One region of the Anaerobacillus sp. ABD4_527 genome, then DNA from elsewhere that is predicted to be linked to it. Evidence: riboswitches for the same ligand, from Rfam matches in the RefSeq annotation. Region 1 holds a riboswitch; each other region holds the start of a gene.
The links. Region 1 has a riboswitch for S-adenosylmethionine ahead of ACXAHI_RS20670 (LLM class flavin-dependent oxidoreductase). Riboswitches for the same ligand answer to the same signal wherever they lie in the genome.
Positions count from the first base shown of each region.

Region 2: another riboswitch for S-adenosylmethionine. It lies ahead of msrA (peptide-methionine (S)-S-oxide reductase MsrA); the one in region 1 lies ahead of ACXAHI_RS20670 (LLM class flavin-dependent oxidoreductase).
Region 3: another riboswitch for S-adenosylmethionine. It lies ahead of metX (homoserine O-acetyltransferase MetX); the one in region 1 lies ahead of ACXAHI_RS20670 (LLM class flavin-dependent oxidoreductase).
Region 4: another riboswitch for S-adenosylmethionine. It lies ahead of ACXAHI_RS10220 (MetQ/NlpA family ABC transporter substrate-binding protein); the one in region 1 lies ahead of ACXAHI_RS20670 (LLM class flavin-dependent oxidoreductase).

Region 1 covers NZ_JBSWXZ010000010.1:14,722-18,935, reverse strand. Annotated here, with positions in the region: gene ACXAHI_RS20675 (methionine ABC transporter ATP-binding protein) at 1-732, opposite strand, end outside; gene ACXAHI_RS20670 (LLM class flavin-dependent oxidoreductase) at 729-2,117, opposite strand; SAM riboswitch class I at 2,200-2,301, opposite strand; SAM riboswitch class I at 2,447-2,552, shown strand; gene ACXAHI_RS20665 (acyl-CoA dehydrogenase family protein) at 2,637-3,779, shown strand; gene ssuE (NADPH-dependent FMN reductase) at 3,828-4,214, shown strand, end outside.
Region 2 covers NZ_JBSWXZ010000001.1:516,262-520,475, forward strand. Annotated here, with positions in the region: gene fni (type 2 isopentenyl-diphosphate Delta-isomerase) at 1-600, shown strand, start outside; gene ACXAHI_RS02750 (Na+/H+ antiporter NhaC family protein) at 675-2,078, shown strand; SAM riboswitch class I at 2,162-2,275, shown strand; gene msrA (peptide-methionine (S)-S-oxide reductase MsrA) at 2,375-3,022, shown strand; gene ACXAHI_RS02760 (alpha/beta hydrolase family protein) at 3,073-4,214, opposite strand, start outside.
Region 3 covers NZ_JBSWXZ010000001.1:1,744,498-1,748,711, forward strand. Annotated here, with positions in the region: gene ACXAHI_RS09055 (O-acetylhomoserine aminocarboxypropyltransferase/cysteine synthase family protein) at 1-518, opposite strand, end outside; gene metX (homoserine O-acetyltransferase MetX) at 522-1,595, opposite strand; SAM riboswitch class I at 1,677-1,786, opposite strand; gene ACXAHI_RS09065 (TlpA family protein disulfide reductase) at 1,952-2,371, shown strand; gene ACXAHI_RS09070 (anti-sigma factor domain-containing protein) at 2,491-3,696, opposite strand; gene sigI (RNA polymerase sigma-I factor) at 3,717-4,214, opposite strand, start outside.
Region 4 covers NZ_JBSWXZ010000001.1:1,972,971-1,977,184, reverse strand. Annotated here, with positions in the region: gene ACXAHI_RS10225 (S9 family peptidase) at 1-1,717, shown strand, start outside; SAM riboswitch class I at 1,843-1,951, shown strand; gene ACXAHI_RS10220 (MetQ/NlpA family ABC transporter substrate-binding protein) at 2,121-2,927, shown strand; gene ACXAHI_RS10215 (methionine ABC transporter ATP-binding protein) at 2,950-3,984, shown strand; gene ACXAHI_RS10210 (methionine ABC transporter permease) at 3,974-4,214, shown strand, end outside.

The DNA of each region.
Region 1 (4,214 bases):
TAGTACGTTCTGAATGAACGTTTTTGTTAATGCATCTTTTGGATCCGAAAAAATATCGAACGTCGTGCCCGACTCCACGACTCTTCCCTCACGCATGACCGCACAGCGATGACAGATCTCCTTCACCACTTCCATTTCATGCGTGATGATGACGATCGTAATCCCAAGTTTTTGATTGATGTCTTTCAGCAATGAAAGAATGGATTTTGTCGTGTTAGGATCTAGAGCGGACGTCGCCTCATCACACAGCAACACCTTCGGATCATTTGCTAAAGCCCGCGCGATACTCACTCTTTGCTTCTGACCACCGCTCAACTGTGACGGGTATTTCTCCTTCTGATCAGCAAGGTCAACTACGCTCAATAAATGATCGACCTTTTCACCGATCTGCTTTTTACTAACTCCAGCAGCCAGAAGTGCAAATGCGACGTTCTCATAGACTGTTTTTGAAGCAACCAAATAGAATCCTTGAAAAATCATTCCGATCGATTGCCTTGCTTTTCGAAGCTCTTTATTCGATAGCGATAGCAAGTCGATTCCGTCAACGTGTACTGATCCTGTCGTCGGTCTTTCCAAAGCATTTATAAAACGTAGAAGCGTACTTTTACCCGCTCCGCTATACCCAACGATTCCGTAGATTTCTCCCTTTTCTACACGAAGAGAAACGTTATCGACAGCAACGATCTTGTCCTTCTTTCCATACTCTTTCGTAATCTCTCTTAGTTCGATCATCGCACGACTTCCTTACGAAAAGCGTAGTTTTTTCCTGGATGGTCGTCTGGCAGTCTTGCGTCTTTGTTGAAGAGCTTTTCACGCAGCGTACCTTCTTGATAATCCTTTTTATAAAGACCACGCTTTTGTAGTTCTGGTACGACTAATTCTACGAAAGCTTCCAAGTCTCCAGGCGTTACGAGGTGGTTCAAATTAAATCCATCTACTCCTGAAGCTTCGAATTGAAATTGAATCGCATCTGCTACATCAGAAGGGTTACCAACGATCACGCTGTTGCGGTCGATCGATTCAAAGCGATTCAACACCTCTCTTACCGTCAGCTTTTTCGGCGCATCCTTCGTCAACGTTGCCGCTTTATACTGACCGCCTTCTGTTGATTTCTTATATTCAAACGGCTCATCAAGGTCCATCTCTTCAAACTCTGCAACATCATAGCCGCTCGCACCGTATTGAGCCTTTGCTGCATCAGCACTCCATAGCTTGTTGTACGCCTCAAACTTCGCCTCTGCTTCCTCAGTCGTTTCACCTACGATCACACTTAAAAACGAGAAAATTTTCACGTGATCTGGATTTCTTCCATGCTTGACGGCACGCTCACGAATATCATCGGCATAGTAGTGGATTCTCTCAGGAGTCGGTCCTCCGACAAACACGCACTCCGCATGCTTTGATGCGAATTCTCGCCCTTTCTCTGATGTCCCAGCTTGATAGATCACAGGCGTTCGCTGCGGAGACGGTTCACTAAGATGCGGTCCTTCAACACTGAAATAGTGACCTTCATGATTGATTTCATGAACTTTGTCGGGCTCAACAAGCGTATCAGCTTCTCGATCTTCAACCACAGCACCATCCTCCCAGCTCCTTTCCCACAATTTGTAGGACACGTCCATATACTCATGAGCGATATCATAACGCTCATCATGACGAATCATCTTCTCAAGTCCGAAGTTGCGTGCCGCATTCGGTAAATAAGAGGTAACGACGTTCCAGGCAACTCGCCCTTTTGTTAGATGATCAAGCGTCGAAAATCTGCGCGCATTTCCAAAAGGTGCTTCGTACGTCGTGCTGACCGTAACAGCGAAGGAAAGGTGCTCGGTCACACTCGCCATCGCAGGGACAAGAAGTGCGGGATCATTGATCGGCACTTGCAATCCATCACGGATTGAAGGATCCTTACTCTTTTGGTACACATCATAAACACCAAGAACATCTGCAAAGAAGACCGCATCGAACTTCCCTTTCTCTAATGTCTTAGCAAGGTCGATCCAGTAGTCTAAGTCTTTGTATCTCTGATGACGCTGACTTTCTGGATGCTTCCATAGCCCATGTGAATTGTGCATCGAACTGTTCATGTCGAACGCATTCAAAATGATTTGTTTACTCATCTCTTTGAACCTCCACTCTTTTTTAAAACATAAAAAGGCCTCTTCATAAGAAAAGAAGAGGCCGTGAAAAAGCAACTGTCTTTTCTTATCCTTCAAGCATCGCTTGCTGGAATTGGCACAGTACTCAACCGAGTCTGTTGCCGAGGCTTCAAAGGGCCAGTCCCTCCACCTCTCTTGATAAGAAAGTTTGTTTTATTGAATTTAACGATGAATATACAGCACCGATCGATTCCCTGTCAACAAAAAATCAAAAAATTATTTCTTTTCTAATTACTTGTTGACATTGCGTTTATTTGTCCGTATTCTATTCTTTAACGCACTACCGCATACATTTATCTAGAGTCAGGGGAGGAATCTGGTCCAACGATCCTGCAGCAACCGCTTATCTTAAGCAAGGTGCTCATTCCAGCAGACTTTTTGTCTGAAAGATGAAGCTTGTATGGTTCGAATTTTGATGAGCCTAAGTCTACTTTCAGCTGAAAGTAGACTTTTTTTGTATAGAGAAAAAGGAGGATACCGATGCCATTTGCAACTGAAAAGCAGCCTGATTTGAAGGAAGAACTCACTGAACTCGTTGAACTTTTTAAAAGTAGATCTGCAAAATATGATGAAGAAGAAAGGTTTCCTTACGAGAACTTCGAAGATTTAAAGGCAAGGAACTTTTTATCACTCACTGTACCAAAAGAATATGGAGGCTCTGGTCTTAACTTGTACGAGTTCTTGAAAGTTCAAGAACAGCTCGCATCAGGTGATGGTCCGACGGCACTGTCCCTCGGCTGGCAGCTTGGCGTTATCTTAGAAATCGCTGAATCGCGAGCCTGGGATGAAGCGGTTTTCGAAAAAGTGTGCCACTTGATCGTAAACGAAAAAGCACTACTCAACCTTGCGCAAACTGAAAAAGCGACCGGCAGTCCTTCACGCGGCGGGATTCCTCAAACGACTGCTACAAAAACGCCGGAGGGCTGGATCATCAATGGACGAAAATCCTTTACGTCGATGGCCGTGGCGCTTGATTACTCCATCGTCACAGCTGACGTTGATCAAACCGGTAAGAAAGGGTTTGTCCTGATCGATCATAAGCTTGAAGGCGTACAAGTTGAGGAAACGTGGGACAGTATCTCCATGAAAGGGACAAAGAGTGATGATCTCGTGCTACATAACGTCCACGTTAAACCTGAAGATCTATTGGTAATTGAGGAGAACCACAAAGCATCTCCGAAAGGATGGTACCTGCAGATTCCAGCCGTTTACCTTGGCATCGCCTCTTCAGCCATGGATTACACGGTCGAATTCGCCTCCTCCTTCTCCCCTTCCACACTTCCTGGACCGATAAAAGACGTGCCAGAAGTAAGGAGAAAGATCGGCGAGATGCAGTTAGAGCTATTCAACGCTCGAGAAGTTCTTTATGCTGTCGCAAAGAGATGGAGTGAAAACCCTGAAGAGCGCCCGCATATGGGAGCGGACTTAGCAGCCGTGAAGCATATCGTAACAAATAGTGCGAACCGAGTCGTAGATTTAGCGATGCGCGTGGTCGGTGCTAGAAGCCTGTCTGCCAGCAACCCATTACAGCGCCATTTCCGAAATGTACGCGCAGGACTTCATAACCCGCCGACAGACGATGCGATTGTGTATAGTCTTGCAAACAGCGTGTTTGCTGACTAAGTATGTGTTAGAAAAATGTGATGACACTAGTTTAGGAGAGTGAAAACAATGAGCAATGTTGTACTTATTTACGGAGGAAACTCCCTTCAATCGAGACTAAAAGGAATCAAGGACTATGCAGAAAGTTATTTAAAGGAGCAGTCGATTTCCTATGAATCAATCAATGTCATCGACTTACCCGCTACAGATTTAATCACCGCTAACTTTAGCAGCACTGCGATTTTAGAAGCGAACGAAAAAGTAGAAAAAGCGGATGCCGTTATTATTTTGACGCCTGTTTATAAAGCTGCTTATACAGGGATATTGAAGACGTACCTTGATCTTCTTCCTCAAAAAGGATTGAAAGGGAAAGCCGTTCTTCCATTGATGATCGGTGGATCGTTCGGGCACCTCCTTGCGATCGATTATGCGCTTAAGCCTGTACTCTCTTCTCTT
Region 2 (4,214 bases), on a different contig from region 1:
GAACTTGTTGATGCAGATGGTCTTATTCTTCACGTAAATCCGCTGCAAGAAGTGTTTCAGCCTGAAGGAGATACGAACTTTAAAGAACTATTGCCTAAAATTGAAAGTGTTGCGAAGGCACTCGATGTTCCGGTCGGGATTAAAGAAGTAGGAATGGGAATCGATGGAAATACTGCAAGACGGTTGGTAGAAAGCGGAGTAGGCTTTATTGATGTAGCCGGTGCAGGTGGAACATCGTGGATTCAGGTCGAGAGCTATCGATCACATCAGAGTATGAGAGAACAAGCAGCTGAAGCGTTTCAAAGCTGGGGGAACGCTACTGCTGAATGTTTGATCGAAGTTCGAAATGAACTCCCACAGGCGCCAATCATTGCAAGTGGCGGTCTTAAAAACGGTGTTGATGCCGCCAAAAGTATTGCTTTGGGGGCTGATCTTGCAGGGTTTGGCCGTGCACTACTTCATAGCGCAGTAGACGACAGTGAAGAAGCGTTATCAGACCAGCTGAAACGAATTCAGTTCGAACTACAAACCGCTATGTTTGGAATTGGCGCGTCTTCGATCGCGCAACTCAAAAAAACAAATTTGCTTCGTCAATCGTAGCCGGAGAATTTACTCCGGCTTTTTGTATAGCACCCTTTTCCGAGCACAAACTAACCGGAAAGGGGGAGTGATGAATGGATTGGCTTTCGATCGTACCGTTCTTGGTCGTTATTCTCGTAGCGATGAAGACGAAACTCGTTATACCTGGATTAACAGCAGGGTTACTAACAGCTTCGTTTATACATAAGCCTCAACCTATAGAAGGACTCGAGCAGTTTTATCAATTTATTATGAGTGGTTTAAAAGATGAGAGCAACATTAAAATCATCATCTTTTTGTACATGTTTACTGGTCTCATCGGAATGATGAAATATACTGGTGGAATAAAAGGATTCGTACGATTCGCTTCTGGAAAAATCACTTCAAAAAAGGGAGCGTTATTTTTAACATGGTTATCAACGCTCGGTACGTTTAGTGCTCCGAGCTTTCGAATCGTAACGGTTGCGCCAATTATGAAAGCACTCTTGAAGAAAGTAAAGATGACCCCTCAGGAACTAGGCTTTGTAATTGAAACCACAGCAACTCCAGTAATTGTTCTAATGCCGATTGCGACTGCGTTCGTTGGCTATATGTCCTCTGTTGTCGACCTTTCTTTAAGGGGACAGGGTCTTGAGGGAGATGGCTACAGGTTGTTTTTGCAAAGCATTCCGTACAATTTCTTCTCAATATCGATTCTTATCATCGGATTTTATTTAAGTTTCTTTCATCATACGAAAACCCCGGCTACTGATGCAGGGAATATGGAGAAAGAAATTGATGACAAATGGGAAGATTGTCATCCTGTCGTTTCAAAAGATCTTCCAGCAAAACCTATGAACCTTTTGCTGCCACTAGGAGGAGTAATCTTCCTAACGCTTTTGATCACGTATTGGAGTGGGTATGAGAAAGGGTTCAAAAGCCCAGTTGAAGCATTCATCGAAGCAGATGTACTCGATGCGATGGTCTTCGCTTTAATGACAACCGTTTTGTTAACCTTTCTATTTTATTTATTTCAGAGGTTCTCATTAAAAAACCTTGTCACGTTCTTTATTGAAGGCGGTAACGATATGATGTCCGTCATCGTATTACTAACGATCGTTTGGGGACTTGCTTCTTCTGCTGAAGCATTAGGATTTTCTCAGTTTGTAACGACGAACTTAAACTGGATTCCTGCATTATTCGTGCCACCGGTGTTATTCCTGGTGGGGTCATTCATTTCATACTTTATTGGCTCTTCATGGGGGACATGGGGAATTCTAATGCCTTTAGGAGTTTCTCTCGGTGCTACTACAGGAACGTCATTGCCACTCGTGATCGGTGCTGTGTTTGCTAGTGGAACGTTTGGTGCTTTTTCGTCACCACTTAGCGATAATACGAATACAATAGCAAAAATACTTAAGTTGAACACGATGGCTTATGCTTCATTTAAGCTTAAACCTGCACTGATCGGTGCTAGCGTATCAGCAATAGGGTATTTTTTAATTTCTTTGTTCGTTTAGCACACTAATGCAAGCTTTTCTATTGACACCTACTGTTACAACCTTTAATATTGTCATTAACTTAATAATCCTTTTCAAGGATCTTCTTATTCAGAGAGGTGGAGGGACTGGCCCTTTGATACCTCGGCAACGGATTCCTATAATTGTTATACGGGAGCACCGTGCCAATTCCTGCGGCGAAAGTCGGAAAATAAGAAGAGGCGATCGGTAAATCCAAACCCTCTTCTGTTCGGACAGATGAGGGTTTTTTTATATGCACTCCTCATCAGACAATCTACTTCAAGGAGTGAATGGAATTGCAGAAAACGTCAGACAAAAAACAAATGATAATCAACCATCTTCTAGGAAAAGGTATCTATAAGGAACAAGGCAAACAGCTTTATATGTTAACTCTGAGTGAACTTGAGAAGGTATATACAGAGAAAGCTGTTCAAGATAGCAACAACACTTGGAGAAATGGAGTGGAAACAATGGAAAAAGCGGTATTTGCAGCAGGATGTTTTTGGGGAGTAGAAGCACTATTTCAGCAGTTGAACGGTGTCGTTTCTACTTCAGTAGGATTTACAGGTGGAAGTACGATCGATCCTTCTTATGAAGAAGTCTATAAAGAACTTACTGGTCATGCTGAAGCGGTGCATATCGAATATAATCCAGCGATTATTACGTATGAGGAATTGCTCCAAGTTTTCTTTGATAATCATAATCCAACATCTTTGAACCGTCAGGGTGAAGACGTCGGTACTAGGTATCGTTCCGCTATTTTTTATAACTCAGATTCACAAAAGACTTCTGCAGAAATTGCACTGAACGAGCTTACAAAAGCAAAACGTTTTAAGAAGCCAATCGTAACTCAAATTGTTCCTGCAACGAATTTTTATAAAGCAGAGGAGTACCATCAGAGCTACTTAGCAAAGCGGGGACAGTCTTCTTGTAAAATTTCATAATTTAATTTAAAAAAGAGGCTTTCCCTTTGTGGGAAGCCTCTTGTATTTTATTATCGGTTAACGCCAATGTGGTCTAAGAATATTTTTCCTCTTTCCGATTGATCAAATTGAAATGTTATGGAGGTAATGGTATCTGGTTCAAACGAGTTGTTTTGTTCAATAAATGTGCTCATGGGTATGTTGAACGTTTGAAGGACCGGTTCGGTAAGGTCTCCGAATCGCGCTTCTTCATAGAATTTCGTTTTTGTATGCTGAATCGGCAGCACAGGATGCATGCTCATCACATCGCTTAATTTGACACTAGCAGATTCACCGTTTTCAGATGTGGCTGTTATAGTGAAGTCTACAATAACTTCTTCTTCTACTTCAGATACATTCGCCGCTGCAAACGTTAAGGAGCTATCTTTCTTGAATGCATAAGGATTTTCTAACGCTTTGGTGAACGAAAGCTTGTATGAACCATTTCTAGAGTAGTCGTGATTCCATTTAAGGTAAACGCCGTGATTATCTCTCACTTTATTTCTTCTATAGTCTAATTCACCTTCATACCATTGCAATAGACCGTTTCCTTGCAATTCAATATATGGGGTCGAAGATGTGTTGACGTCAACATCCTCTTCGAATGTACTAAAGATATGATAAGAAGTATCTTCATATTTACTAATGTACGTTGTTGAAGGGAGCCAATCTAACGCATAGCGGTAATCCTCCAGCATAGGTCGGTAGGAGTTATCGTTATTCAAGGTAGCTTCTAAAAATCCAGAAACGTATGTTTTTGCAACCTGCCTCTGTTCCTCTCCGCTGATCAAGGGCTGTTTGTTCAATAAGAGGGTGAACGGAAAGTAAGTATCGTTATCACCCCAAGTTGTATTAAACTGACCATGGTTAGCTCGGTCTATGTAGAGTGCAGACTTGATCACATCTTCACTACCTGTTAAATCGATGCCATTGAATTGGCGATCTCCCTCAAATTCAGACAGGTCACTATCATATGATCCATGGAGAATTAAGTAATTTACATCGTTTAATTCAATTTTTCGATCAGCTAATGTATGATAATCAGTCGGAGCGATCGCAATAACGCTTTGTATATTGTACTGATAGTCAAACGACTTATAGGCGTTATTTGGATAGCGATCTAAGCGATTGAACTTCGCAGCTAAAATTGCAGCCTGACCTCCTCTTGAATGAC
Region 3 (4,214 bases), on a different contig from region 1:
ATTTCAGCCACTTTCTCGATATCGAGTACGTGAAGACCTGGATTACCGATCGTTTCTGCAAAAATTGCTTTTGTATTAGGTGTAATCGCACTTCTAAACGATTCCGGATCTTTCGGATCAACAAAGTTGGTTTTTATGCCGTATTTAGGAAGCGTCGTTGAAAAAAGGTTATATGTGCCGCCATATAAAGTAGAAGCAGAAACAATTTCATCACCGCTATTCGCAATATTTAAGATCGCGTTCGTAATAGCTGCCATACCACTTGCAAGACCGAGTGCTCCAATTCCGCCTTCAAGCTCCGCAACCCGTTCTTCAAGCGTTCCTACCGTCGGATTACCAATTCTAGAATAAATAAACCCTTCTTCTTTTAAACCAAACAAATCAGCTGCATGTTCTGTGCTATTAAATTTGTAAGCGTTGGATTGATAGATCGGTAGCGCTCTCGCTCCCGTAGCTGGATCTGCCTGTAAACCACCATGAATGCCAATCGTTTCTAAGTTATAACGCTTCTCTGCCATCTCTTATCCACTCCTTTGTATTTTTGAAGGTTCTTGTATATGTTCTCTGATCAATTGCCCCCATCTCTCAAATTCAACGAGGAATCCATCATGACCATACTTTGTATCAACGATCGTAAAACGCGCCTTTAGCGAAAATAAAGCTTCAAGATCTTTAGGAGGGTAAATTAAATCACCTTTAAAACTAATTGCTAAAACATTTGCCTTCACTTCTTCAATAGGTGCGTCCCTTCCCCTGGTAATATCATGGTCATCCATTGCTTTTAATAAGTACAAATAGCTATTGGCATCAAACCGACCAACTAGCTTTTTACCCTGGTATTGAAGGTAAGATTCGACATCGTAAAGAGCCTCATCATGGTGATCTTCAGGTTTTGCAATGACCCTTCTTCCAAATTTCTTCTGAAACATCTCATCAGTTCGGTACGAAATCATTCCGATCATACGTGCTGTTGCTAACCCCGATGCGGGAGGTTGCGTTTGATCATAATACCCTCCCTTCCATTCAGGGTCAGTCGTTATGGCATGTCTTGATATGGCATTATAGGCAATTCCGTAAGCACTCAAAGATGGTGTCACAGCTAATGGAACAAGGTGCTCCATCGCATCAGGGTAAAGAATTCCCCACTCAAGCACCTGCATGCCTCCAAGCGACCCACCGATCACGGCATGAAGGCGATCGATACCGAGTGCTTCAAGTGCTCGCTTTTGAGAATGAACCATATCCCTCACGCTTATGAAGGGAAAATCCGCCTGATACGGTCTGTTTGTAGACGGATTACGAGATAATGGTCCCGTCGAACCATTACAACCGCCTAATACGTTGAATGTAATTACTTGAAACTCAGTGGTATCTACATACTTCCCGTGACCGATCAGACCTTCCCACCAACCATCTTGTTTCCTTCCAACCGTATACTGATTGCCCGTTAGTGCATGACAGACTAGAATGACTGGTGCTTCCTTCGGTCCTACTCGTTCATATGCAAGTTCAACCCCATCAAGTTCTTTTCCTGATTCGAGAACGAACGAGCCAATGGATATCCGTTGGTCCTCGTATACCGTCTCTCTTCCCAACTCCGATCACTCCCATCACGCTCATTGAATATAAAAAAGCCTCTCTGAAAGACAGAGAGGCTGGATTATAGAAATCAGCTCCGCTTATCTTCCAGGCATCATACCTGCAGGAATTGGCACCTTTTCAAACCAAATGGTTTGACGGTTGCCGGGCTTCATAGGGCCAGTCCCTCCGCCTCTCTAGATAAGAACGAATATTCAATTACTTTGATTGAGTATTATTTTAGCAAGGCAATGCATTAGTGTCAAACATTTTCTGAAAGTTTATACAAATCCACTCTACGCATCAAACATTTTGATTAGAACCAGAATTTTGATAAGGTTACCTTAAATCTATATGCGAAAGGAGACTTTTTGTGAAAGCCCCTACGTTTTCTTTACAAGAGGTCAGAGGCGATCAAACGTATTCATTAGACGACTATGAAGGGAAACCGGTTATGATTACGTTTTGGGCATCATGGTGTCCTGATTGTATGAAGGACCTACCTATGAAAGAACAATTTTATGAACATGCAGACTTAAACAAACTTGCATTCTTAACAATAAATGTGACTGGACGTGAACGAACAGAAGAGGCAGGGAAAGAATTTGCTATCAAGAACGATCTGCCTTTTCCAGTATTAAAAGATAATGGTAGAGATACGTACGATCAGTATGGATGCACTGGTGTACCAACGACTGTCCTTCTAGACAGGAACCACGAAGTTGTACAAACATTCGGGGACAAGGCATCTTTCCTGGATATCGTTAAAGTCCTCCCTTCTATCATGCTTTGAATGAAGTGATAACTAAAACAAAGCTAGGGAAATTTCCCTAGCTTTGTTAAAAATAATATAAAATAATGGCGTTAATCTTAGTTATTCGTGGCGAACTGTCACTCTCACTGTTCGCTTACTTAATCATCATTGTCTTCTTTTGAGGACTTGTCTTCACGCTCGTCTTCTTCATCTTCTTCGTCGTCATCATCATCTTCTCTATCTTCTGGATCTTCTTTGTCTTTTCTGTTATCTTTATCTTCTCTGACTTCTTTATCATTATTTTGTTTATCATTTTTTGAGGATCCACTATTTTTCTCGTTATTGTCCTCATTTTGTTCAGAGTACTTATCCACACGATCAGAATCGTTATTTTCGGTTGATTGAGATGAAGACTTTTCGTTCTTATTTGATAGTTGACCGATCGGATCTTTTTCTTCTTTTACCACTGCTTCAGAATTTTGGTTACTCTGTGCTTTTTTATTCTCTGAGCTGTCAATCGTTTTATTTGATTTATCATTAAGCTGAGTAATTTTATTATCTAGCTCGTACCTATCTTCAACAGGTTCTGTATTACCCTCTGATGCAGTTGCGCGATTTTCGAGAGAATCTAATTTCTTAATAGAAAGGTCGCGGGCATCTTCAAGAGAAATCGTTACTCCACGGTCTTGTGCCGCCATATAAGTTATATACTTTCCAGGAGACACCCCCTTTTCCACTGCCATCTTACGAGTATGATGATCTGCATGTAAAATCGTAGTGATTGCAACAGCCTGTTTTGTAAGGACCTCATTGTTTTTCAAACCATTAATCGTTTCTTCGAGCTTACTCTTCACCTTCTGATAACGACTGTTTTCTTCAACATTACTCGCTACGATAAGCAGCTTTCCCTGATCAGTTAAAAAGCCATTCTCTTCAAGTTTAGAAATTAGTACATTTGCAAACTCAGCAAGTGGCATATTTTTTGTATCCTGGTCTAAACTCAGCCCTTCGCCGTCTGAATTCCAAGCCTGATACTGTACTACTTCCAGGTCAGAATTAACACCTACTTCGATACTCGGATTGATATCAAAGCTAACATATGCAGCAACTGCATCATTGTTCGGAACAGGAATCACACTAGCAACGATAACAAATAACATGATGATCGTTGCCATTCCTGCCATCGTAGGCATAGAGGGGATAAAGAAACCTTTCTTATTTTTCTCCGGTTTCTTTGCTAGTTTAATTTCAGAGCCAATTGATAAGTTATGATTTCGTTTAAGAAAAATTGTTGCAAATTCACCTTCGGGTGTCAGGACTACGGCTTTTCTGCCTCGTATCTCCATAATAACCCCGTTTTTCATCCCCTGGCCCCCTCATTCTGTTACTGTATATAAGATTTCAGCGCATTAAAGCCTCCTAGATAAATTAATGCAACTGCTATTATATACTTTCGATTACGTTCAATCGTTTTCCGACTGCATGAGACAAGAGACAGCAAATCTTTTATAGGCAGCTGTTTCTTTTCAAGAAGATAGCTTGAAAGAGTAGAATCCTCTGCAATAAGTTTTGCTATCATTTTTGCATTATCCCTCGCATCGATATGCTTCGGGCAATTCTTACTTAATACCTTAAACGTGATGCTGAATCTTTGCAGGAGTTGTTCGTATTCTTCAATTTCGTACATTCTAACTTCTCGCTGCTTGTCCATCTCATATACGTCAAGAGCTGCTTTCTGCTCAGCAAAACTATCTTCTAATCTACCTTCTTCATCTACTTCTTCTGGTTCAAGATAGATATACTTATTTTGACGAGCTTCTTTACGGATATAATCGATTACTCTACGACGGATAACCATATCTGCAAAAGTTAGAAAACGGCT
Region 4 (4,214 bases), on a different contig from region 1:
AAACCAAATATGGATCATATCTGCTTTCGGAGGTGAGGCCGAACAAGTAACCTCTCTAAAAAATGGAGCAAGTCGCCCGGTGTGGAAACCTGACGGGACTGAACTTCTCGTGTTGAGTGAGAGCACTCCTAAAGGTGGAGATGAGAAGGAAGAAAAAAGAAAGAAAGCACTCGTCGTCGAAGAGCTGCATTACAAAGCAGATGGAAAAGGTTTTCTTAATGGGAAACATACACAGGTCGTCGTAATCGATCGAAAGACTGGGGATGAAAACTGGGTGACGGATGCTGACCTGAATCACTCGGACGCTAGCTGGTCTCCTGATGGTAAACAGATCGCATACGTAAGAAGTAGACGGGAAGAGAAAGGTTCATATGTCCAATCGGATCTATTTATTCAGAATCTTGGAGAAGGATGTGAAGCTGAGCGGCTTAATTCTGAAGGAAGTAGTTTCATAGCTCCGCGGTGGTCTCCAGATGGTTCATCACTATCTTACATTGGACATAACTTTGAGTATGAGAGTGCGACTCTGAATAGAGTTTGGACGGTTGAAATTGAATCGAAAACATTGACGTGCCTTACAGAAACAATCGACCTCGAGTGTTCAGATGTTCTCATTTCAGATCTCCACTGGGGAATTGAGCCGTCTGGAGCGGTGTGGAACGAAGACGGCAAGGCACTCTATTTCCTTGCGAGTGAACATGGAAACACAGGAATTTATTCCATTTGTCTAGATGGCACCCTTCGACAAATAGCGGGGGGTGACAGGCACCACTACGCACTTCACGTAGCGGGTGGTGAAGCTGCAGTAGCGATCAGTGATCCGGTGAATGTTGGTGATATCTATACGCTATCGTTAGAAGGAGAAAGCTCGATAGAAAGAATCACTTCCTGTAATGAAGAGGTGTTGAGTGAGAATTCGCTTTCTACTCCACAACCGTACACGTATGAAAGCAGAGATGGACTGAACATACAGGGGTGGATCATGAAACCGACTTCCTTTGAGGAAGGGAAACAGTATCCGACAGTATTAGAAATTCACGGCGGTCCCCACATGATGTATGGGAATTCATTCATGCACGAATTTCAGCTTCTTGCATCAAGAGGATATGCAGTAGTCTATACGAATCCTCGCGGTAGTCAAGGATATGGTCAGGAGTTCGTGAATGGATGCCGTGGCGACTATGGTGGCGGCGACTATGACGATGTCATGGCAGGTATAGAAGCAGCTGTCGCGCAAACGAGCTTCATAGATTCTGAGAATTTGTTCGTTACCGGCGGCAGCTATGGCGGGTTCATGACGAACTGGATCGTTGGAAAAACAAATCTATTTAAGGCGGCTGTAACGCAGCGATCGATCTCCAACTGGTTAAGCTTCTACGGAGTAAGCGACATAGGTTATTTCTTCACTAAGTGGGAAGTGGGAGCTGACCTCGATGAAGATCCAACGAAGCTATGGGATCATTCACCGTTGAAATATGTTGATAAAATCAAAACACCGCTTCTTATTCTACACAGCGAACAGGACTACCGATGCCCGATCGAGCAAGGTGAGCAGTTGTTCGTTGCGTTGAAGCACCGTGAGAAAAAGACGAAGTTTGTGAGATTCCCAGAATCAGATCACAACCTTTCAAGAAACGGACATCCTGAGCTAAGGGTAGAGCGTTTGAACCATCTGGTCGGCTGGTTTGATGAACACCTCGAAAGCGAGAAAAATTAATCGACAAAATGTGAGGGGTGCCAGGCACCGCAAAGCGCACCGGTACCACGTAGAAAAAGCACTTGACGTTCGGTGAGTGAGGTACTATACTGTTGAGAATAGTTAAACAATCTGAATAATTCAAACTCTTATCAAGAGTGGCGGAGGGACTGGCCCATTGACGCCCAGCAACCATCTCAGTTCGTGAGAAAGGTGCTAATTCCAGCAAACGAGCGATCGTTTGAAAGATGAGAGAGAGTTACATAATGGAAAACACCCAACTCTCTCTGTTCAGCAGGGAGAGTTTTTTTGTTTATGGGGTTGAAACAAAGGAGGGAACCGACGCTCTGGTGATATCGTACGTTTACGTAATTTAGTGCAAAGACGCTTTAAATGAATATAGGAGAGAAAGGGAGTTAAGAGAATGAAGAAACTATCGCTACTAGTAGGTGCATTATTATTAATTGTCGCAGCAGGGTGTTCTGGCAGTGCAGAGTCAGGCAACTCAACCGAAGGGCCGCTAAAGGTAGGGGTAACAGCCGGTCCACATGAAGATGTGATGAAGAAAGTAAAAGAAGTTGCTGAGAAAGATGGTTTTGAGATCGATGTCGTGGCGTTCAACGATTATGTTATGCCAAACAAGGCTCTTGATGAAGGGGAACTCGATGCGAATGTTTACCAGCACGAACCGTATTTAAATGATTTTGTTGAAGAGCGTGGGATGGAATTATCTAAGGTTGCGACGACGATTAATTTTCCGATGGGCATCTATTCCGATCAATATGAGAGCCTTGATAATTTGAAGAAAGGTGACAAAGTAGGATTACCGAATCACTCTACTGGAGAACCCCGAGCCCTCATGTTGTTTGAGGAAGCAGGGATCATTGAATTAAAAGACGGTGTAGGAGTTGAAGCAACGATTAAGGATATTGAGAAGAACCCGTTGAATCTTGAGTTTGTTCCTCTTGAAGCATCGCAGATTCCAAGGCAACTAGGTGAGCTTGCCATCGCTGCGATCAACACGAACTATGCGATGGAAAGCGGTCGGGTTCCAACTGAAGATTCTCTCGTAATGGAACCAGAAGATTCTCCTTGGGTGAACGTAATCGCAACAAAAACCGAGAATAAAGACGACGAAAGAATCAATAAACTAGTGGAATATTATCAGTCAGATGAAGTTAAGAAGTTTATTGAGGAAGAATTCAACGGCTCAGTCATAGCATCCTGGTAATTTCGGTAAAGGAGAGAAGGAAATGATACGACTAGAAAATATCTCAAAAGCGTTTCAAACCGGAACTACTATTACGAAGGCTCTGGATAGCGTTGACCTTAACGTTGAAAAGGGAAAGATCTATGGTGTGATCGGTTATAGTGGCGCTGGTAAAAGTACCCTCGTTCGAACGGTCAATCTGTTAGAGAGACCAACAGAAGGGAAAGTGTTCATTAATGATGTAGAGTTAACCGGTCTATCAGCTGGCAAGTTAAAGAAAACACGTCAGCGAATCGGAATGATCTTTCAGTCGTTCAATCTATTAAAAACGGGGACGGTTTATCAAAATATCGCCATCCCCCTTAAGCTCACTGGGGTTTCAAAAAAGGAGATCGATTCCCGAGTAAGAAAGTATCTACAGATCGTAGGACTAGAAGATAAGCGCGACGTATATCCTGGACAGCTCTCAGGCGGGCAGAAACAAAGAGTTGCGATTGCCCGTGCGCTAGCGCATGAACCGGAAGTTCTTCTGTGTGATGAAGCAACGAGCGCGCTCGATCCTGACACAACGGAGTCGATTTTATCTTTACTCGAGCAAATCAACCAGGAGTTCGGACTAACGATTCTACTCATTACACATGAAATGCACGTGGTTCAAAAGATTTGTCATGAAGTGGCCGTGATGGAAAACGGACGCATCATTGAACAAGGACTCGTTGTTGATCTATTTAGTAGACCAAAGACGCCTACGACGAAACGATTCGTACAATCGCTGTTTCAAGATGACGTACCTGAATCCCTCGTGAAGAAGCTGGAGTCGAAGGGACAAATCGTGACGCTTTCCTTTGTAGGAGAGTCGTCAGGAAAGCCTGCACTTGCGCTCCTTAGTAAAAACTTTGATATTTATCCATCTATTCTTGCAGGGAATATCACGCAGCTTAAGGATCAACCTTTTGGTAGATTAGTTGTTCATCTTGAAGGAGAAGAGTCAGAAACGAAGAGAGCAGTTATGTTTTTAGAAGAACGGGGAATTTTTGTAGAAGGGTATGTACCGGAGGTGAACGCGCATGTCAGCTAAGATTTCGGAATTTATCGATTTATGGGGGGCAGATATTTGGAGTGCAATCATCGAAACGTTCCAGATGGTAGGAATCTCGCTGTTGATTTCCGTGCTATTAGGATTACCACTCGGTGTGCTTCTCGTGCTAACAAGACCTGGGAAGGCGCTAGATAACAAGATACTATTTCGATTGTTAAACGCTGTGATCAATGTGATCAGGTCCATCCCGTTCATCATCTTATTGTTTT